DNA from 3 places in the Delftia sp. Cs1-4 genome. Region 1 is predicted to be linked to each of the others. Evidence: riboswitches for the same ligand, from Rfam matches in the RefSeq annotation. Region 1 holds a riboswitch; each other region holds the start of a gene.

Region 1 (7,182 bases):
AGCCGGGCGCTGATGTAGTTGGCGCTGAGGATGGCGGTCTCGGTGGCCAGGGTCAGGCCCTGGGCGCCCATCATGCGGATGTACATCCAGCTGATGGGCAGCACGGCCGCATTGCCCAGCGGCGCGGCGCTGATGGCACCCGTGCCGCCCGCAAGGCCCGCCGTGGCATGGCCGGGCAGGAAGGGGACGAGGTCCTCGACCACGCAGACGGGGCCCACGCCCGGGCCGCCGCCGCCGTGCGGAATGCAGAAGGTCTTGTGCAGGTTCAGGTGGCTGACATCGCCGCCGAAGCTGCCCGGCGCGGCCAGGCCCACCAGGGCGTTCATGTTGGCGCCGTCCACGTAGACGCGGCCGCCGTGGTCATGCACCAGCTTGCACAGCTCCTTGACCTGGGTCTCGAACACGCCGTGCGTGCTGGGGTAGGTGATCATGATGCAGGCCAGGTTGGCACTGTGCTGCTCGCACTTGGCCGCCAGGTCCGCCATGTCGACGTTGCCGTTGGCATCGCAGGCGGTGACCACCACCTGCATGCCCACCATCTGCGCGCTGGCGGGGTTGGTGCCGTGGGCGCTGCTGGGAATCAGGCAGACGTTGCGGTGCGACTGGCCCCGGCTCGTATGCCAGCCCTTGATGGCCAGCAGGCCCGCGTACTCGCCCTGGCTGCCGGCATTGGGCTGCAGGCTGATGCCGGCGTAGCCCGTGGCCTGGCACAGCCAGTCGCGCAGCTGCTTGTCCAGTTCCGCATAGCCCTGCTGCTGGTCGGCCGGGGCAAAGGGGTGCACCTGGGCGAACTCGGGCCAGGTGATGGGAATCATCTCGCTGGTGGCGTTGAGCTTCATGGTGCAGGAGCCCAGCGGGATCATGCTGCGGTCCAGCGCCAGGTCCTTGTCCGACAGCTGGCGGATGTAGCGCAGCATGGCGGTCTCGGAGCGGTGGGTGTTGAACACCGGGTGCGTGAGGAAATCGCTGCTGCGGCGCAGGCCGTCAGGGATCAGCGGCTCCACGCCCTTTTCGAAGGCGGCGAAGCTGGGCAGGGTCTGGCCGTCCCGGGCGAAGATCTTCCACAGCAGCTCGACGTCGGCGCGCGTGGTGGTCTCGTCCAGCGAGATGCACAGGTATTCCTTGAAATACACGCGCAGGTTGGCGCCCATGGACACCGCACGCTCCACGATGGCCTGGGTGGCCGCACCCGTGTGCAGGCTCAGCGTGTCGAAGCTGGGCACCTCGCGCAGCGGCGCGCCCAGCTCGGCCAGGCCGCGCGCCAGGATGGCCGTGTACGAGGCCACGCGGCGGGCGATGCGCTCCAGGCCCTCGGGGCCGTGGTAGACGGCGTACATGCTGGCCACGACGGCGGGCAGCACCTGGGCCGTGCAGATGTTGGAGGTGGCCTTTTCGCGGCGGATGTGCTGCTCGCGCGTCTGCAGTGCCAGGCGGTAGGCGGGCTTGCCATGCACGTCCACGCTCACGCCGACCAGGCGGCCGGGCAGGGAGCGCTTGAACTCGTCGCGGCAGGCCATGAAGGCGGCGTGCGGGCCGCCTGCGCCCATGGGCATGCCAAAGCGCTGGGTGGTGCCCACCACGATGTCGGCACCCCATTCGCCGGGCGGCGTGATCAGGGTCAGCGCCAGCAGGTCGGTGGCCACGATGAAGGCGGCCTGCTTTGCATGGGCCTTGTCCACGTCGGCGCGCAGATCGTCGATGCGGCCGCTGGTGGCGGGGTACTGGGCCAGCACGGCGAAGTAGTCGCCCTCCATCAGTTGGTTCCATTCCTCCAGCGAGTTGGCCAGCAGCACCTCGATGCCCAGCGGCGCGGCGCGCGTCTGGATGACCTCGATGGTCTGGGGGTGGGCATCGCCGGCCACCACGAAACGGTTGCTCTTGCTTTTGACGGAGCGCTTGGCCAGCGTCATGGCCTCGGCGGCCGCCGTGGCCTCGTCCAGCATGGAGGCGTTGGCAATCGGCATGGCCGTCAGGTCGCAGACCATGGTCTGGAAGTTGACCAGGGCCTCCATGCGGCCTTGCGAGATCTCGGCCTGGTAGGGCGTGTAGGCCGTGTACCAGGCGGGGTTCTCGAGAATGTTGCGCAGGATGACGCCGGGCGTGTGCGTGCCGTAGTAGCCCTGGCCGATGAAGCTTTTGAGCAGCTGGTTGCGGCCTGCCAGCGCCTTGAGTTCGGCCAGCGCCTGGGCTTCGGTGGCCGCTGGCGGCAGCGCCATGGGCTGGTGGCGCCGGATGGAGGGCGGGACGATGGCGTCGATCAGCGCATCGCGCGATGCCGCGCCAATGGCGCTGAGCATGTGGGCCTCGTCTTCGGGCGCAATGCCGATATGGCGGGCCACGAATTCGGTGGCGTTCTCGAGGGCGGCAAGGGGCTGGGTGGAGGACATCAGCATGGAGGGACCTGTCTCAAAAGCTGAAAAGCGCCAGGGCGGGCCCTGGCGCCCGTCCTGGCCGGAAAGTGGCGTCAGTTGCTCTGTGCGAAGGCCGTGTAGGCGGCTTCGTCGAGCAGCGCGGCCAACTGGCCTGCGTCGCTGAGCTTGACCTTGAAGAACCAGCCTTCGCCCAGCGGGTCGCTGTTGGCCAGGGAGGGGTCGTCGCGCAGGGCTTCGTTGACTTCGACGATCTCGCCGCTGACGGGCATGTAGACATCGGCGGCGGCCTTGACGGACTCGACCACGCCGGCCACATCGCCCTGGTTGAAGCTGGTGCCCACGGCGGGCAGATCGACGAACACCACGTCGCCCAGCGCATCCTGCGCGTGGAGGGTGATGCCGACGATGGCCGCGTCAGGGTTGGCGGCGTTGATCCATTCGTGGTCCTTGGAATACTGGATGCTCATGGCTTGCTCCGATAGAAACTGAAAAGAAACCTGTGAAAGGCGGTTTGAGAAAGGTCAGTGCGCACTGTAGCGGCATGCGATGGCAGGAAAAACGAATCCGCCGAACTCGATCCACGCCAAGCGCGCAGGCTGTCCTCAACCGCGGTGATAGCGGGGCGCCACGAAGGGCGTGGCCTGCACCTGCATGGGCACGGCCTTGCCGCGCACCATGGCCTGCAGCGTGGTGCCGATGGCGGCGCTGCCCGGCTCCACATAGGCCAGTGCCACGGGCTGGTTCAGCGTGGGCGACAGCAGGCCGCTGGTGACCTCGCCGACCTTGCGGCCGCTGGCATCCAGCAGCTCCGTGCCTTCGCGCACGGGTACGCGCTCCAGGGCCACCAGGCCCACGCGCTTGCGCGTGAGCAGCTCGGGCGACTGCAGCTGGGCCAGCACGGTGGCCGCGCCGGGAAAGCCGCCTTCGCGCTCGCCACCAATGCGGCGGACCTTCTGCACGGCCCAGTTCAGGGCGGCCTCGGCCGGGGTGGTGGTCGTGTCCAGATCGTTGCCGTACAGGCACAGGCCGGCTTCCAGGCGCAGCGAATTGCGCGCGCCCAGGCCCACGGGCCTGACTTCGGGCTGGGCCAGCAGGGCACGGGCAAAGGCCTCGGCGTGGCTGGCGGGCAAGGAGATCTCGAAGCCGTCCTCGCCGGTATAGCCGCTGCGCGTGATGTACAGCTCGGCGCCTTCCCAGTCGAAGTAGCCGCCCGTCATGAACACCAGGCCGGCCGTGTCGGGCAGCAGGCGCTCCATGGCGGCTGCTGCCTGCGGGCCCTGCAGCGCCAGCAGGCCCCGGTCGAACTGGGGCTCGATTTCACAGCGCTGGCCGATGCGGGCCTCTATGTGCGCCAGGTCTTCGTGCTTGCAGGCGCCGTTGACGATCAGGAACAGGTCGTCCTCGCGGCGCACGAACATCAGGTCGTCCAGAATGCCGCCCGCGTCGTTGAGCAGCAGGCCGTAGCGCTGGCGGTGTTCGCCCAGGCCCAGCACGTCCATGGGCAGCAGCGATTCCAGCGCCGCGCCGGCATCCGGGCCGCGCAGGCTGATCTGGCCCATGTGCGAGACATCGAACAGGCCTGCCGCCTCACGCGTGTGCAGGTGCTCGGCCATCAGCCCCTGCGGGTATTGCACGGGCATGGAGTAGCCGGCAAACGGCACCATGCGCGCGCCCAGTTCCTGGTGCAGGTCGAACAGCGGGGTCTTGAGCAGATCGGTGGTGGAGGCAGCGGTCAAGGAGGGACTCTCTTTTCGGCAAGGGGCAAGGCACAACGCCATCCCGGAATCCCGGGATGTCCTGCCCTGCTGTCCGCTTTACCTGAGAGATTCACCCGCACCTTCCATGCGTGGGGCTTGCTCCTTCGGTGGATGGGGCACACCGCCGTGCCCTGCATCTCTCTCCAGCTAGGAACGCCTGCGGCCGTGGCGGCAGGCGGTGCCAGTCCTTTTGCCTGAGCGTTCGGGACGAACCCTGCGCCTTCGGCGGTGCCGCTGCCTGTGACCATTGCGGCCGGGCGGGCACTCTCTCCTGACCGGCGCATTCTAGCTGCGGCCAGCGCCCGCGCGGCTTCGGGATTTCCGCGGGCCGGCCCCAGCTCCATGCGCTTGCCTGCATGGATGCATTTGCAAATTGCATAACTGTCTAAAAAATCTCCTACATTGAGATGCATCGATATATGAAATCTCGTGAGCGAGAAGGAAGAAGCGCACATGCAGCAGACGCTGGGAGACACATTGGCCTGGCCGGCACGTTACCTGCCGAACAAGGAGGCCCTGGTCGCGTGGGAGGGCGGCGAGCGCCGCGCCTGGACCTACGCCCGGCTCGATGCCGAAGTCAACCGCCACGCCCACGGCCTGGCCGAGCTGGGCATAGGCCATGGCGACGTGGTCGCGGCCTTTCTCTACAACACGCCGGCCTTTGTCTTCACCATGCTGGCGGCCGCGCGCCTGGGCGCCATCTTCAACCCCATCAACTACCGGCTGGCGGCGCAGGAGCTGGCCTTCATCCTCAAGGACGGTGCTGCGCGCGCCCTGGTGTTCGAGCACGAGGGCGGCGAGGTGGCCGCGCGCGCCCAGGCCCTGCTCAAGGCCGAAGGCGGCGGCACTGGCGCAGGCATCGAGCACTGGATCTTTGCCGACGATGCCCCGGCCGACCCGCTGCCGGTCTGGGCCACGCAGCGCCTGTCCGCCCTGGCCAGGGGCCGCAGCAGCGCGCCGCCCCAGGCCCATGTGCGCGAGAGCGACCCCTGCATCCTCATGTACACCAGCGGCACCACGGGCCGGCCCAAGGGCGTGCTGCATACGCACCGCAGCAAGCTGGCGCACAACGCCCTCATGCACCAGACCATGCAGTTCACGCGCGACGACGTGGGCCTGGCCATGGCGCCGCTCAACCACACGGCCGAGCTGCACACCAGCTTTTTGCCGCGCCTGCAGGCCGGTGCCACCCAGGTGCTGCTGCGCCGCTTCGACGTGACCGAGGCCTGGCGCCTGATCCGCGAAGAGCGCGTGAGCTTCTTCTTCGCGGCGCCCACCATGGTCACCATGCTGCTGGCCGACCCCATTGCCTCGCCCGAACAGGCGCCCGCGCTGCGGCTGGTGGAGTACGGCGGCGCCTCCATGGCGCCGCACCTGATCCGCGAATGGACACGCAAGGTCGGCAGCGACCTGGTCCAGGTCTACGGCACCACCGAGATGGGGCCCTGCATGTCCATCCTCCTGCCGCGCGAGCAGCTTTCGCACGCGGGCTCGGCGGGACTGCCCTCCATGGGCCATGACCTCATCGTGGCGCGCCTGCGCGAAGACAACGCCCCCACCGATCCGGCCGAAGCCTGCCTGCCCGGCGAGGTGGGCGAAATCCTGGTGCGCGGCCCCTGCATGATGGCCGGCTACCTCAACCGCCCTGACGCCAACACCCGCGCGCTGGCGCACGGCTGGTACCACACGGGCGACCTGGGCCACATCGACGACGACGGCTATCTCTGGATCCGTGACCGCATCGACTACATGATCAATTCGGGCGCCGAGAACGTCTATCCCCGCGAAGTGGAAGACGCACTGGTCGAACACGCCGACGTGCTCGAGGTCGCCGTCATCGGCGAGGCCGACGAGCGCTGGGGCCAGATCGTCGCCGCCCACGTGGTCGCCAAGCCTGGCGCCAGGCCCACGGCCGAGGCGCTGGACGCCTTCCTGGTCCACGGCGACCGCCTGGCCGCCTACAAGCGCCCGCGCCGCTACCACTTCCGCGAGGCCCTGCCCAAGACGGCCAGCGGGAAGATACAGAAGCAGTTGCTGAGGGTGGTGGTGGCGGCCTGAGGCTGCGGCCTGCACTTACTTCTGTGTTTGCCCCTGCGCAGTGCAGCACTGCGCCATCGAGTTGCGCAGCCACCGATGCATGGCATCCCCCTGCTTGCGCACATGCCAGGCCTGCTGGTAGGCGAACCGGGGCAGCTTCAGCGGTGGCGTGAAGCGGCGCAGCGTTTTGTGGCGGCGCAGGTCGCCAATGGCGCGGCTGCCCACGGTCAGCACGAGGTCGGTGCCTGCCAGCACCTCCAGCGCCGCGCTCCAGTGGGGCAGGGCCAGCACCACGCGGCGGCTCAGGCCTTGGGCGGCCAGCGCCTTCTCGATTTCCTCGCTGGCGTCGGGCCGCATGGCCAGCATGACGTGCGGGCGCTGCAGCCAGTCCTGCAGTGACAGCCCGCCGCGTGCCGGCAGCACGGCCTGGTCGGCCACGCTCACGAATTGTTCCTGGAACAGATCCTGCACCTCGATGCCTTCGGGCAGGTCGGGTGCGTCGGGGAAGGGCCCCAGTGCCAGGTCCAGTTCGCCATCGGCCAACTGGGCCAGCATCACCTCGCGCGTGGACTGGCTGATGGCCAGGTCCAGCCCGGGTGCGTGCTGGCGCAGATGCCGCATCAGCGGCGGCAGCACGATGCGCGATGCGTAGTCCGACAGCGCCAGCCGCAGCCGTCCGCGTGCGTGGGCCGGGTCGAATTCCGCCTGTGCCAGCAAGCCGTTGAGGCTGCCCAGCGCATCCGCCAGCGGTTGCACCAGGCCTTGCGCGCGTGCCGTCAGCGCCATGCGGCCACCGCGCCGCACCAGCAATGGGTCGCCCAGATGCTCGCGCAGCTGCGCCAGCGAATGGCTCATGGCCGGCTGGCTCTTGTGCAGGCGCAGGGCCGCGCGCGTCACATGTTTTTCGGCCAGCAGGGCGTGCAGGGCCAGCAGCAGGTTGAGGTCGATCCGGCGCAGTTCATCCATGCCATGAATATAGACCGTGCACACAAACGATTTTCATCAACGTGCTGGAT
Region 2 (7,182 bases), 670 kb from region 1:
GTGGCCTGAGCACTTCCAAGAAATAGAAGGAGCAGGGGCGACGTAATTTTGAGACAAATATTCTTGCAATTAGACATAATTCGATATCAGTAAGTTATCTATGTGAATAAACACAATGGGGAATTGATTAAAAATAGAGCTACAAGAGATTAATCTGAATTCTGCTTTCCCCTTTCAATGATTGTGTCAGGTTGATAGCCCATTAATCTCAAGCTTTCTGAAATTACAGAGTTAAATATCGGAGCAGCCACGGCACTTCCATAGTATTTTCCCGCCCTGGGCTCATCAATCATTACAGCAACAATAATTTTTGAATATGAGTTCGAAATTGGGGACATTCCGACAAACCAAGAACGATAAGACCCGCGTTGATAGACGCCATCAATAAGCTTCCTTGTCGTCCCTGATTTCCCACCAACCGAGTAGCCCTCAGTGTTGGCACGCGCATTTTTTCGTCCAGCCCCTCCAGAAAGCCAAATCATGTTTCGCAGCTCCTCTGCAACTTCTTCAGAGAAAACTCTAACGCTCTCAGGTGGCTTTGAGTTCTTTAATAAATAAGCAGGGCGTAGCCGACCATCACCAGCAATAGCTGTATATGCCGTAGCCAATTGAAGCAATGACATGGAAAGGCCATATCCATAAGCCATCGTTGCCTGCTCTACAGGGCGCCAGTTGTGCCAATGCCTAAGCCTTCCACCTGACGCGCCAGGAAACTCGATTTCTGGCTTACGCCCGATGCCGAGGAGACTGTACATATGCCACATTTCTTCGGGCTTCATAAGATCCGCAACTTTTACCATCCCTATGTTGCTTGATTTAGCAATGACCTCTCTAGCTGTTAGAACACCGAAATTACCCACATCGGATATCCGGCTTCCCTGGTAGTTAAGAACGCCGGGGCGTGTATCGAAAGTGGTTAGCGGCGTCAGTTTTTTTAGCTGCAAGGCGGCCCCCATTGCCAAAGGTTTGATAGCGGATCCGGGCTCAAAACTATCAACAACGGCAGTGTTTCTTGAGTTGGCAAAGGACGAATGGTTTCTGTCCAAAGGGTCGAAACTAGGATAATTAGCCAAAGCTAGAACTTCGCCAGTCATTGCATCCAAAACGACAGCACTGCCGGATGTCGCTTTGTTTTTTATGACTGCTTCGCTAATTTTTTGATATGTGTAATGCTGGATGGTGCTGTCAATAGACAATTGAATATCGGAACCGTTAATAGGAGCGACTTCCTCACCCACTTCGGCGATCACTTTGCCAAGCCTGTCTTTGAGTACGCGTCTAAGTCCTGGAAATCCACTTAGCTCGCTTTCAAAATTTAGTTCAATTCCCTCCTGGCCTCGTCCTTCCACATTTGAAAAACCAACTACTTGGGATATTGCTGCGCCGAGTGGGTAATGGCGCTTATGCTCCAATCTCTCGTATATTCCTTTAATCTTTAAGGATGCAATTTTTTCAGCCAGGGAAAAATCAATGTGGCGTTTTAGCCATACGAAATTTCCTGCACGAACATTCGACAGTCTCTTTTCCAGATCCTTGGAATCTATTTCCAAAAGAGCAGCCAGCACTTGCAATTCTTCTTGGCTAGGTTTTGCTTGTTTACGATCGGCCCATATACTTTTGGCCGGTGCACTTGATGCCAGAACTCGACCATCCCTATCTAGGATATTTCCACGCATAGGAAGATGATTTACTGTTCTTGTGTATCGAATGTCACCTTGATGTAAGAAGAAATCGTTGCCAATAAACTGCACCCAAATGGCACGAAAGCAAATAATAGTAAATCCTAAGAAGAAGATAATCATGATGAGCTTGCTGCGCCACACAGGAGTCCTTGTCGCCAATAGGGGACTATTCGAATATGTTACAGATTTCACCAATTTCGATAAACCTAAATTCAGCAGATATTCGTAGTTGACCTAGATGTAAAACATAGAAATGCATCTAACATTTTCGCTATATCTTTGAAAATAACCCTAGAAATTGGTTTACTAGATTTTTCGAATGGATGATAAATGCATGAAAAAGTCTTTTTGGATAGCTACCTTTAATAATTTCCCGAGAAACCAATAAAGGATGTCGGCTTATAAAAACACCGTCTCTGGTCATTATTTTTACCCATCCTGCCTGCTGGCCTTTCTCAAGAGGCGCAGTTAACGGCTCATCCACTTCGAAATCAATGACCAAATTTTTTCTATCTGTTTCTTTTGGCACAGCAATGGACACATCTCGATCTACGACAAGTTCTACATTTAAGATGTCTCCTTGCCACACTCGCACTGATTTGACTACACGATCTTTCTCAAAAAGGACCTCCCACCTGAAAGCACTGAACCCCCAGTTCACGAGTTTGAGTGTTTCAAGCTTCCGTGAATCCTTAGATGTGGCGCCCATGACAATGCTGATAAGTCTGCGGTCATGCCCATTTTCATCTTCGCGATGCGAGGTTGTAGCGAGGCAATACCCAGCAGCATCTGTATATCCAGTTTTTCCGCCATCAAAACCATGATCAATATCCAATAATGCATTTCTATTCAATTGCCTAATTCCATTAAACGTATATTCTTTTAATGAAAAATATGAATGAAACAGTTTTGGATGATCCTTCAGAATTTGACTCATTATTTTTGCCGCATCCATTGCACTCATTTTGTGATTTTCATTTGTCAATCCAGTCGAATTAGCAAAATTCGTATTTTTCAAATCCCACTCTTTTGCTTTGTAATTCATCATTTGAACAAAGCCCTCCACTGACCCGCCAATTGCTTCCGCCAGTACAACAGCTGCGTCGTTACCAGATTGAACTATTAACCCGCTTAATAACTCATCCATAGTAGGAGACATTCCCATGGCCAAAAACATCAACGTACCGTTTCCCAGCCGCTCATCCCAAGCACGCTTTGAGACTGGCAGACGCTGATCGAGCGATATACGACGGTGCTTGACTGCGTCAAATGCCAGATAAGCCGTCATCAATTTGGTTAGCGAAGCAGGATGTACTGGATCGTTCGCATTATTTTCAGCGATGACCTGGTGTGTATAAGCGTCAATTAGCACATAGCTTTTAGCATCCAGAGGAATTGATCTACTAATCTGTGCAAAGACATGCTCGCTATTGAACAAAGTAGCACAACAAATTGTTAGATACAGATATACTTTTGGCAAAATTTGGGTAACTGCAACCATTTTCATACTCAACTGGATTCCTATTTACTTAATATCGCAAGAATAGGGAGATCGAACATAATTCGACATAGAATTCGAACATATCCTTTTCTCGAGAAATTCTGTGTAAATATAATCTCCGCCAATAAGAGAAACTTCTGGTGGAACGGTTACTTGTATTTCAGGCCTACCGCTCAATGCTTGCTCCATGAATTTGATCCAGACCGGCAATGCGATTGTTCCGCCAGTGACAGCACCTAAGCTCTTTGGATCGTCATAACCAATCCAAGTGGTCGCCGCGATTCCTCCGGCGTAACCCGAAAACCAGAGATCCTTGGATCTGTTGGATGTACCTGTTTTTCCTGCGACATCCTCTCTTCCCAATCTAAGAGCCTGCCTGGCTGTTCCGCTGCGCACAACATCTCTAAGTAAGGAATCGACAATAAAGGCATTTCTTTCCGAAATTACCTGATGCCTAACGCTAACATCCGGTGCCTTATACAATAAATCACCATTACGCTGCCTGATGGACTTGATTAATATAGGGGACACCATCGCTCCATTGTTCCCAAACACAGAAAAGGCTTGTGTAAGATGCATTGGAGACGTCAAACCGGCCCCCAGAGCTAGAGGAAGCCCAGGAGGATGAAAATCGGGAATAAAACCAAAAGATAGAGCCTTGTTACGGACATAGTCCTCACCTGCGGCTTCCATCACATTCACTGTTGCCACATTTTTCGACCTAATAAATGCGCGTCGAATGGTGATATCACCTTCATAGTTGTTTGCATAATTTCTTGGAGCCCAGGATGCGCTACCTCGCTGCGCCGGCTTGACTACTCGACGTGTGTCATCCACGATGAATCCGGGAAAGAATCCTTTTTCGATAGCTGCACCATACACAAACGGTTTGAATGTGGAGCCAGTTTGTCTTTGAGCTTGAGTGACATGATTAAAGTTGTTGAGAGAAAAATCAAATCCCCCAGTCATTGCAAGAATATTCCCACTTTGCATATCCATTGCAATCATGGCACCTTCCATATGTGGCTTCTGACTAAGCACCCATTTATTTTGGGCGTGCTGTTTTACACGTACCACCGTTCCTTTTTCAATTCGTCGTTTACGTGAAATAGAACTTTTTGTCAGTTCCAAGACGGAATATGCACCTGACTCAGAAAATAATGTAATCACCTCACCATTTCTGAACATTGCCTTGACAATTCCGTTGGGTAATACTTCGGTGATAACGGCCGCTTTGAATACGCCACTATCTGGGAAGTTAATGAGAAATTTTTCTATATTTTTTTTGTCCAGTACTTTTTCTTCGACATTAAATCTTCCCTCCACGCCCTCCCATCCGCGAATTTTTTGCAAGCGCATCAGCCCATCTCTTAATTCCGTATGAGCAGCCTTTTGTAGGCGTGTATCTATTGTTAGTTCGACATCAAAACCTTCCTTATATGTGCTTTCCCCATAGTGTTCGTAGATCATTTTGCGCGCTTCTTCGACTGCAAATTGCACAGAGGAATCCCTGGTGTTAGCCCTCTTTGTAATTTTTACTTCTTCTGAAATAGCTTGAAGAAACTCTTCTTGATTCAAATAATTAAGCTCCTTCATTCTTTCTAGAATATAGTTCTTCCTAATCATTGCTCGTTGATAGTTTGCGACTGGGTTAAAAGCTGATGGAGCCTTAGGGAGGCCAGCTAGCACGGCGGATTCTGAAATGCTCAACTCACTCAAACTCTTATTGAAATAAGTTGATGCTGCGGCTGCGAACCCATAGGATCTCTCACCCAGAAAGATTTCGTTTACGTAGATTTCAAGTATTTGATCTTTAGAGAAAAGTGCTTCAATCTTGAACGCCAACATGATCTCTGCAATTTTTCTTATATAGCTCTTTTCCTTGGAAAGAAACATATTGCGAGCTACTTGCATGGTGATCGTGCTGGCTCCCTGGGAATTTTCTTGGCTAGCAATATTTCTGACTACCGCTCTAAATACTCCAGAATAATCCACGCCTCTGTGATGGTAAAATTTTGCATCCTCTATTGAGATAATTGCATTTTTCAGAGCCCGAGGAAACTCTCTAATTGAGACTATCTCACGACGTTCTTCGCCATATTCAGCCAGCAGTTCCTCACTAGCTGCGTAAATTCTTAGAGGTTGGGCGGGTCGATGGTGAAAAAGGTTAGCCACATCTGGCAGAGTTTTTTCTATTTCATTTGCAACATAAATTATCACTGGTACGAAACAAATAAAAAATCCGCAAAAAAAAGCCAGGACAGTACGAATTGCGGAATAACCAGTACTTTTATATCTAGTGTTTTTTGTTTGATCTGCAACCATCATTGGCACCTAGCTCTATTGATTTTTGAGGCTATAAATCTATCAAGCAGCATTAACCGCCACATTGAATCCAGTGGTTTTATTTAAAGCCCAAAAATCAAAAATTAATGATCTATCAAGATCAAATCATCGAACCGACACGACGAATTTAACCAGTGCAAACGCAGATGGTTTTCCCGTGTGAATGTCGATCTTCTAAATCAGTGGATGTCTTGTGGGCGGTGGCCGGCACGCATTGCCATTCGCATCTTCTGAAATATTCGATTTCTCGCCGAAAAATGATGCGAGAGAACCAGAATTTTGAAGAATGCAAATAAGAACGGCAAAAAGACCCAATGCCAAGATAGCTTTGTAGCTCATGGCCAAATCTTTCATTGATGTATACCGTGTCTGAAATGGCGGTGGATGCCAAAGACGGTATAGATGCCGCTCCCCCTGTCCTCGGTACCTGAGAGATTCACCTGTTGACCAGACAACAGGCTTGCTCCTTCGGCGCGCTACAGCGATTGCAGCGACTCTCCAGACGGCGTGTTAGATGTGCAGTACATCCCCGGATGAGGGGAACCTGAGCGTTTATGGGAGTTTGCGCCTTCGGCAGAGGTAAAGGCTACCTCTTTCTCCTGCCAGGTCATCTTACGTCAGATGCGCTATTTACTGGCTTTCAGTTTCCTTACCCTACTTGACCAAAGTCAAGTGTGTCTACTTCGATGAAGCGAATTAGTTCTCGTAGAACTGTTAACATTTGTTAATTGAGACAATTTTTAATATTTCGTCAGAATAGAGCGCCTGAGACCTAGGACGCATCGCACCCACCAAAAAAGCCTCGACAGGAAGTTCCTGCCGGGGCTTTTGTGTTTTGCCGAATGGACAGCTAGGCGGCAAGCAACTCTCTGATCAGCCACCCAATGCTCTCGCTTCGATGCATCCACGCTGGCGCGCAGCACAGCGGCCTTGAAGCCCCGGGCTTCCAGGTGCATTCGCAGCCTGGCGGCCCTGTGCTTTTTCTTCAGCACACAGCTGCATCAGCCAGCTTTCCCTGATGAGGGCCGCCGCCGTGAATGAGTTGCTGATCTTGCGCAACGGCAGCGCTGCTCTGTCCAGATGCCGGAGGAAGCCCCGCACTTGCCTGTCTTGAGGTCGCCCTCACGAGCCAGCCCAACCATCCACTCACAGCAATGATCCCCAAACCAAAATCGCCGTCCCCGCCAGCGGCGATCTGACCCCCTCCTCCACCCGAAGCCGCGCTCCATTCCCCATGATCCAGGAGTCTGAAGAGATTGCCCTGCTCCGGGAGGAAAACGCCAGGCTGCGGGCGCAGCTGGCGATTGCCACGGCGGGCCATGGCAGCGCCGTGCAGGGCGCGGGTGCCAGCGATCAGGACCCCTTCGATGCACAGGTAGCCGATCAGAAAACGCTGTTCTCGGATTTCATCGAGCATCTGCCTATAGGTCTGTGCCTGGTGAGCCGGGGTGGGCAGGTGTTGATGTCCAATCCGGCCTAGCGCCATTTCCTGCCGGAAAGCCCTCCACCATCGCTTGTGGCGCCCGAAGAAGACCGGGGGTGCTGGCGCAGTTGGGACCAGGAAGGCAAGCCGATCCCCAGGGACCAGTTTGTGGGCGCCAGGGCTGCACGTGGCGAGCTGGTTCGGCGTGGCGACTACCGAGCTGGAAGAAC
Region 3 (7,182 bases), 2.3 Mb from region 1:
TTGCCGTGATATTGAATGTCCAGGTGCAGGCGGCGGTGTCACTGGCGCCAACGCCAAGGGTGGGGGTCCATCCGGTTTGTCCATTGCCCGTCGTCAGCAAACTGATGCCTGAGTTTGCAGCCACAGGCACGGAAAACAGCGTGTTCTGAGAAATCTTGAAGAAATCACGCGTAGTGATACGAATGGCACTTCTCGACTGGCTTGTCATCTTGTTGTTGCCAATCAATCCTGGTGCCGTACCCGTACCACCGATATTCACCCCGTCCCCGCCGCCAGTGAAGTTGTTATCGGTCACCGTCACTACCTGCGTCGTGCCTGAGGCTGCCGTATTCACCGTTGGTGCCGACACATGCGTTGGCGATGACCCGGTATAGGCGGCGATAGGCAGCGAGAAGGTATTACCCGTCACGGCCAGACCAATTCCATTGGCCAGGCTGATCGTTCCATCAACCGACACCACGGCCCTGGGCGCATTTCCACCAGTCGGGCTCAGTGCGATATTCGAATTTTTGATCGTCAATCCGTTGACGGTCATGTTCGACATGACCTGGAAAAACTGCTCAAGCTGCATTCCCCCGATAGGGTTGGGCAGATTCGTTACCGTGAAATTATCGACAACGATGTTGGAAACCGTGCCTGCACCGTTGCTTGCGGCAACGGAAATGGCCGAGCCCTTGTTATTGCCGTAATTTCCATTCCATATCGCGGAGTTGATTGTGCTATTGGCAAAGAATACGTTTTGTGCGCCTTGATGAATCTCCGCGTACAGCTCGCAGTTGAACGGCGTCCCCTCTCCCGCAGGGGTTGGCGCCACATTCACCAGACCGACGCGATCAATGATGACATTGTTTGCTGAGGAGCCAACGACGAATACCGCTTCGCCACAGGTCATGTTGGGCGAATTGGTGAGAGTGATATTCTTCCCACCAAGATAAAAGGTTTCCCAGGCGGAGTCCGCCCAGTTCTGGACTTGTATGACTCCCCCGAAATCGATGGTCAATGAGCCCGTGCCGGCTGGCACGGTGCCTTTGATCCAGTACCAGGCGCCACCGGCACCAGTGGTGGTGCCCGTATCGCCGCCGCTGATCATCTGGGTTTGACCACAGGCATTGGTGGCTCCCGTCACGGCGCCGGACTGGGCTCCGCTGACGAATGTGTTGGCACAGCGCACGTAAACCGTCTGATTGTCGACATACGGATGGAGGTTTCCGGCCGCATCCTTGGATGTCCCACTCTGTATGGTTCGTACCGACGTAGTCAGTGTCGGCGCAAAGACGATGGAAACATCGGCACTCGGATCCAGCGTTTGCAGCGTGTAGTTGGCTGCCTGAATGGCCGCTCGCAGCGTACATGCGCCAGCAAAGGTGCCCCCCAACGTGCTGACACAGGTGGTTGGTGTCGTTGCATTGGCATTGGGAGCGTCGCTGTTGTCTGTGACCGTGAAGACGACGGTCGCCGCCAGTGCCGTGGATGAGATACCCGCGCATGAGAGCAGCAGCAAAGAGAAAAGGCACTTCGCTGCACGCCACTTGCGAAAAAATGCCGAACCAGGCAGGCGATTGAGAGCATGCATGATATTCCCCGTTTTCTCAAGGAGATATGACAGGAAAATGATTTTCCCAATGGCAATAGCCATCAGTTGTACCCAGCGCATTTGCATCGCCGTACCTCGAATAGTTCTATTTGAATCACGAGCTCACAACTCACCTTGCAGCCGGTGAGGTTGGAAGCAAAATGTTTCGCGCAGATCCTGCGCGTCAATCAAAAAGGTGGATTTCCATCAACGTTTGCGAGCTGCTCCGCTGCCCATTGAGCCGGACACACCTTCAGTCGGGTTTGCGACGCAAATCATTCCTCCCTCCACAAACCATATTCACCGTGCTTGTATTTTTTCAGTGCCGGACCAGTTTCCATGGACCTGCACCTGTGCAACGGTAAGTCGCCTATCAGACATATACACAACTCATGGTTAACCCATGCAGGTCCAATCGACCAGAACATGCACTGACAAACCACTGCACACATCGATAGGCTAAATCATGTTTTTTTCTATTTCAATAGTTTTTTTACATGCAGTCGGAGACTCGTGCCAGCGCTACGAGGGAGGCGCTTGAGCGATCTAGGGAATACCCTGAATCGACCACACCACATACAGGTAGTAACTGGTGGTATCCCGAGTACGACTGGAACCGGCTGCGCAAGCCACATAGAATCGCCCCTGCAGGAGAGCAGGCGGGCACCACGGTGCCGAGCCTCACCGAAGGCGCAAACTCCCATACACGCTCAGGTTCCGTACTGCAAACACAACATGCCGTCTGGAGAGCCGCCGCACGCAATATGCGGCGCACCGAAGGAGCAAGCCCCGTTCCCATGGACGGCGGTGAATCTCTCAGGTACCAAGGACAGGGGGAGCGGCAGCTGCGTCACGACGGACGCCGGCTGCTTGCTATTGAATCCATAGCTATCAGCTTCCGCGTGACCGGCACATGCCTTTGAAAGGGCATTGTCATGCGCGTCATCGTTCTCGGAGCCGGCCTGATCGGCACCGCCTCGGCCTACTATCTGCAATCTCTCGGTCATGAAGTGACCGTCATCGACCGCCAGGCTGCGCCCGGCGCCGAAACCAGCTTTGCCAACGGCGGGCAGATCTCGGTCAGCCACGCCGAGCCCTGGGCCAACCCCGGCGCACCGCTGAAGTTGCTGGGCTGGCTGGGCCGGCAGGATGCCCCCCTGCTGTTCCGCCTTCGCGCCGACATGCGCCAGTGGCTCTGGGGCCTGTCCTTCCTGCGCAACTGCACGCCCGCGCGCACGCGCCACAACATCCAGCAGATCGTTCGCCTGGGCACCTACAGCCGAGAGGCTCTGCAGCAGCTGCGGTCGGACACCGGCATCCAGTACGAGCAGCGCATGCAGGGCATCCTGCACTTCTACACGAACGCCCGCGAGTTCGAGGGCGCGCTCAAGCCCACCGAGCAGATGCAGGCCCTGGGCTGCGACCGCCGCCTGATCGACGCCGACGAAGCCGTGCGCCTGGAGCCGGCCCTGGCCCATGTGCGCGGGCAGATAGCAGGCGCCACCTATACGGCCGAGGATGAATCGGGCGACGCCAACCTATTCACGCGCGAGCTGGCACGCATTGCCACCACCACGGGCGTGCAGTTCCGCCACGGCCACCACGTCATGGCGCTGCGCACCACGGGTGCGGGCGCCAGCCGCCATATCGACCATGTGGAGGTGACCAATGCCGATGGCCGCTACGAACGCATCCAGGGCGACGCCTATGTGCTGGCCATGGGCTCGTTCAGCCCGCTGCTGGCCCAGCCGCTGGGGCTGCACCTGCCCATCTACCCGGCCAAGGGCTACTCCGTGACCCTGCCGGTGCTGGACCCCGCCAAGGCCTACCAGGTCAGCCTCACGGACGATGAGTTCAAGCTGGTGTTCTCGCGCTACACCGGCGCGCAGGGCGACCGCCTGCGCATTGCCGGCACGGCCGAGTTCAACGGCTACGACCGCAACCTGGACCCCGTGCGCTGCGAGGCCATCGTGCGGCGCGTGCAGCAGCTGTTCCCTGGCGCCGGCGATACCGGGCGCGCCCAGTTCTGGAGCGGCCTGCGCCCCGCCACGCCCAGCAATGTGCCGCTGATCGGACGCTCGCCCATCGCCAACCTGTTCCTGAACACCGGCCACGGCACGCTGGGCTGGACCCATGCCTGCGGCTCCGGCATGGCGCTGGCCGACCTGGTCAGCGGCAGGCAGCCGGCCGTGGATTTCGATTTTCTGGGGGCCGCAGCCATGGACCCGGATCGCAGCGCAGGCACGGTGCGCCCGCGCGCGGTCTGAGGTTCAGACGGTGTGTACCGTGTGTACGGCGTGTACGGCGTGTACGGCGTGTACGGCGTGTGCGACGCCTAAGCAGTGAACACCGTCAACACCCCGGCGAAGCGGTGCAGGCGGGCGTCCATGATCTCGGCTTCTGCGACGAAGCCGATCAATGGCACATCGCCCAGTGCGTGGCGCAGGGTGCGCAGTTCGGCATCGGGGCCGCCGAACAGGCCGCCGCCGCGGCCCCGGCAACTGATGTAGATGGCGCCACGGATGCGGGGCTGTGCCTCGCCTTCGGGCGCCGCCTCCTCGGGCTCCGCCGCATCGCGCAGCGCAGCGCCCAGTTGCAGCAGTTCCTGGCGCGCGACCTGGGCCTGGCGGCGGCAGAAGATCACCGAATGCCCGGCCTCCACGGCCGATGACAGGGCCACGCCCTGGCGCAGCGGGTCCAGCCCGACCAGGGTCAGTACCTGGGCCTCTTCGGTGAGCACGCCGTGGGCCATGCCCCGGCCCGGCGGCGCAATGGCCGCCAGCGTGCTGCGCACCGTGGTCAGCGCGGGCTGCCAGTCGCTGCCTTCCAGCTCCACGCCCAGCAGTTGCAGCAGGCGCTGCAAGGCCGGATCGCCATTGAGCCCGGTGACCAGGGCGCCGCGCGCCTCGGTGATCTCCAGGCCCTCGCCCAGCGGCACGCAGCCCTGGGCCATGCCCGTGATGCAGGGCACGCCCGCACCGAAGGCCACGCCCGAGAAGCCTCCGCTAAAAATGCCGCGCGCATCCGCATGCTGCGCATGCAGGTCCTCGGTGCGGCAGGCGATCTGCACGCCCTCCACGCCATCGTCCCCGTCATCGCCCACGCCGCCGAACAGCAGGCCGGACTCGGTGCGCTCGGACAGCTCGTACAGCAACTCGGCCAGCTCGGGCTGGCCGCCTCCGGCATGGACCAGGGCCGAATGGGCCGTGAACCCGGCCTCGCCGCCCGGCGCATGCAAGGGCGCCAGGCCCGAATACAGGCGGTAGTGCGCGGCCGGCACATCGAGCAGCATCACCGCGAGCGCGGAGCCGGACAGGTATTCATGGGACATGGCCAGCACGCCACCGGCCGAGCAGCCAGCCCAGTCCGCCACATGGGGCAAGGCCCTGGCCAGATGCTGCAGCAACGGTCTTGCATGGGCGGCATGCGCGTGGGACAGGTACACCAGGCCCAGTCGGGGCCGCTGCGCGTGGCCCGAATCGGCCATCTGCGAGCGCAGTTGCAGCAGCACCGCGTCGGCCGCGGCGCGCCAGTCGGAATGGCTGGCATGGCCTACAGGAAACAACGACATTCCAACCTTCTTTCTAGCCCTGCCAGCGCCCGGCTTGCGGAGGGCTCTAGACCATCCATGGGTGCCGCCGTCCCGCTCAGCGCGGTGGCCGGCTCTTGGCCGGCGCCTTGCCTGCGGCCGGTGCCTTGGCTGTTGTCTTTGCGGTGGTCTTTGCCGCCGTCTTCCTGGCCGCTGCCTTGGCTGGCGCTTTGGCCGGAGCTTTCGGTGGGGCTTTCGCAGCCGCCTTGGCAGCTCCGGCCGGGGCCTTGGCCGCCGGTGCAGCCGCCTTGCCTGCCTGCGCGGCGAAGGCGCCAGCCTGGGCCGTCATGCGGTCCATGGCGGCCTTGGCGATGTCGCCGGCCATGCCGGTGGCGCGCTGTGCGGCAGCCACGGCCTCGGGGGCCATGGGCTCGGCCATGGCCTTGGCGGCGATCTGCTGGAATTGCTGGGTCAGTGCGCCCCACCATTGCATGGCCTGGCCCATGGCGGCGGCCTGGGCCGGCTCGTCCTTGGGCGCAGAAGCTTCAGCGCCGGAGGCCTTGCTGCCGGCATCCGCGGATGCAGCGGCCGCAGCAGCTGCAGGCGGCTCGGCAGGGGGCTGTGCGGGCGCGGCCTGCGGCTTTTCCTGCTTGCCGGCCTTGCCGGCGGAGGACATGGGCCAGTCCGAGTGGTCGGACTGCCCCGCGCTGGCGGCGCCCTTGCCCGCAGTGGCTGCAGCAGCGGTGGCGGCTGCAGCGGCGGGGAACTGGAAGGCCTGCGCCAGTTCGCCCATGCTGACGTTCATGCCCTGCAGGGTGGACAGCGTCATGCGCTGCACTTCCAGGGCCTGGATGGTGGCGGCCAGCGCCTTGCCATTTTGGTCCAGCCAGAACTGCACGGCCTTGAGTTCGGTGATGCGCTTGTCCACCTCCTCGATGCTCACCGTGGGCGCCACCCATTCGGGCAGGCGCCCCAGGGGCCGGGCCGTGGCCGATCCCGCGCTCTGGGCCAGGCCCTGCAGGAAGTCGAAACCGGGGATGAACTTGCCGAAACCGAAGGAGGACGCGTCACTCATGGCAGCACTCGCTAGGACTGGGTTGGAAGAGCATGCCGGCGAAGGATGCCGGCCATGCCCCCAGCTTAACCCAGGCACACGCCAAGTCCACGGCAAGTCATGCGCATGCGGCTGCGCACAAACCCGGTGCAATGGCGCTGGCTCAGTGCGAATGGCCAGCGTGGCCGCCGCCGTGGCCCGCTGCCGGGGCAGCCGCCGCGCCGGGCGCCATGGCGCGCACGGGGACCTGCAGGCTCAGGCGCGAGGTTTCGCCCTTGGCATCCTTGAACACCAGGGTGATGGGCACCTGGCTGTCCTTGAGCAGCGGGCTCTTGAGCTGCTGCAGCATGACGTGGTAGCCGCCGGGCTTCAGGTCCACGGCCACGCCCTTGGGCAGGTCCAGGCCGTCGATGGCGCGCATGCGCATCACATCGCCTTCCATCTTCATTTCATGCACCTCGGCCACGCCGGCGGCGGGCGACTCCACACCCACCAGGCGCAGCGGCTCCTCCGCCGTCAGGCGCATGAAGGCGCCCGTGGCCTGCTGGCCCGGCACGCTGGCACGCGCCCAGGCGGCGTCGGCCTTGACGTGGGCCGCATCGGCATGGGCATGGGCCAGACCCATGGACAGGGAGGCGGCGATCAGGAAAGGGGTGGTCCATTGACGCAGTGTCATCACGGTTTCTCCAGAAAATTCAATACGTTGCAGCACGGTCTGTGTGCCTTGCAAAAACAAAAGCCAAGCGAAAGAGGCAGGGATTGAAATGGGGAGTCACCGGGGCGGGGCGCGGGCCTGCGGCAAGGCCGGCATGGCCACGCTGTGGACGGAGGCCGGGTGCGCCCGTGGCTGCGCATCTGCCATCAGCGGTGCCGGGGCCGCACTGCACCGGGCGGGCGGCGGCGCCAGCGGGGGCAGGCACAGCGGGCAGTCGATGCCGTGGCTGCCGGCAAGGGCATTGTCCTGACCGGCCGGCGATGGCACCCAGACCGATTCGCCAGCGGCCGAGCACAGGCGCTCCCAGCCCG

The links. A riboswitch is a leader RNA that binds a small molecule or an ion and turns the genes downstream of it on or off. The one in region 1 is predicted to bind glycine.
Region 2: linked by a shared signal. The riboswitch ahead of DELCS14_RS15470 (PBP1A family penicillin-binding protein) and the one ahead of gcvT (glycine cleavage system aminomethyltransferase GcvT) in region 1 are both predicted to bind glycine.
Region 3: linked by a shared signal. The riboswitch ahead of DELCS14_RS02350 (D-amino acid dehydrogenase) and the one ahead of gcvT (glycine cleavage system aminomethyltransferase GcvT) in region 1 are both predicted to bind glycine.

What each region holds. Positions count from the first base shown of each region.
Region 1 is NC_015563.1:2,857,448-2,864,629, forward strand. Features, by position in the region: gene gcvP (aminomethyl-transferring glycine dehydrogenase) at 1-2,393, opposite strand, end outside; gene gcvH (glycine cleavage system protein GcvH) at 2,465-2,839, opposite strand; gene gcvT (glycine cleavage system aminomethyltransferase GcvT) at 2,975-4,150, opposite strand; glycine riboswitch at 4,168-4,286, opposite strand; glycine riboswitch at 4,302-4,413, opposite strand; gene DELCS14_RS12555 (fatty acid--CoA ligase) at 4,583-6,187, shown strand; gene DELCS14_RS12560 (LysR family transcriptional regulator) at 6,203-7,132, opposite strand.
Region 2 is NC_015563.1:3,522,567-3,529,748, forward strand. Features, by position in the region: gene DELCS14_RS15460 (penicillin-binding protein 2) at 150-1,877, opposite strand; gene DELCS14_RS30015 (D-alanyl-D-alanine carboxypeptidase family protein) at 1,954-3,189, opposite strand; gene DELCS14_RS15470 (PBP1A family penicillin-binding protein) at 3,208-5,508, opposite strand; glycine riboswitch at 5,934-6,041, opposite strand; gene DELCS14_RS31250 (signal transduction histidine kinase) at 6,764-7,009, shown strand.
Region 3 is NC_015563.1:510,610-517,791, reverse strand. Features, by position in the region: gene DELCS14_RS02355 (invasin domain 3-containing protein) at 1-1,654, opposite strand, end outside; glycine riboswitch at 2,306-2,416, shown strand; gene DELCS14_RS02350 (D-amino acid dehydrogenase) at 2,509-3,840, shown strand; gene DELCS14_RS02345 (FIST N-terminal domain-containing protein) at 3,909-5,144, opposite strand; gene DELCS14_RS02340 (PhaM family polyhydroxyalkanoate granule multifunctional regulatory protein) at 5,221-6,177, opposite strand; gene DELCS14_RS02335 (copper chaperone PCu(A)C) at 6,320-6,832, opposite strand; gene DELCS14_RS02330 (hypothetical protein) at 6,929-7,182, opposite strand, start outside.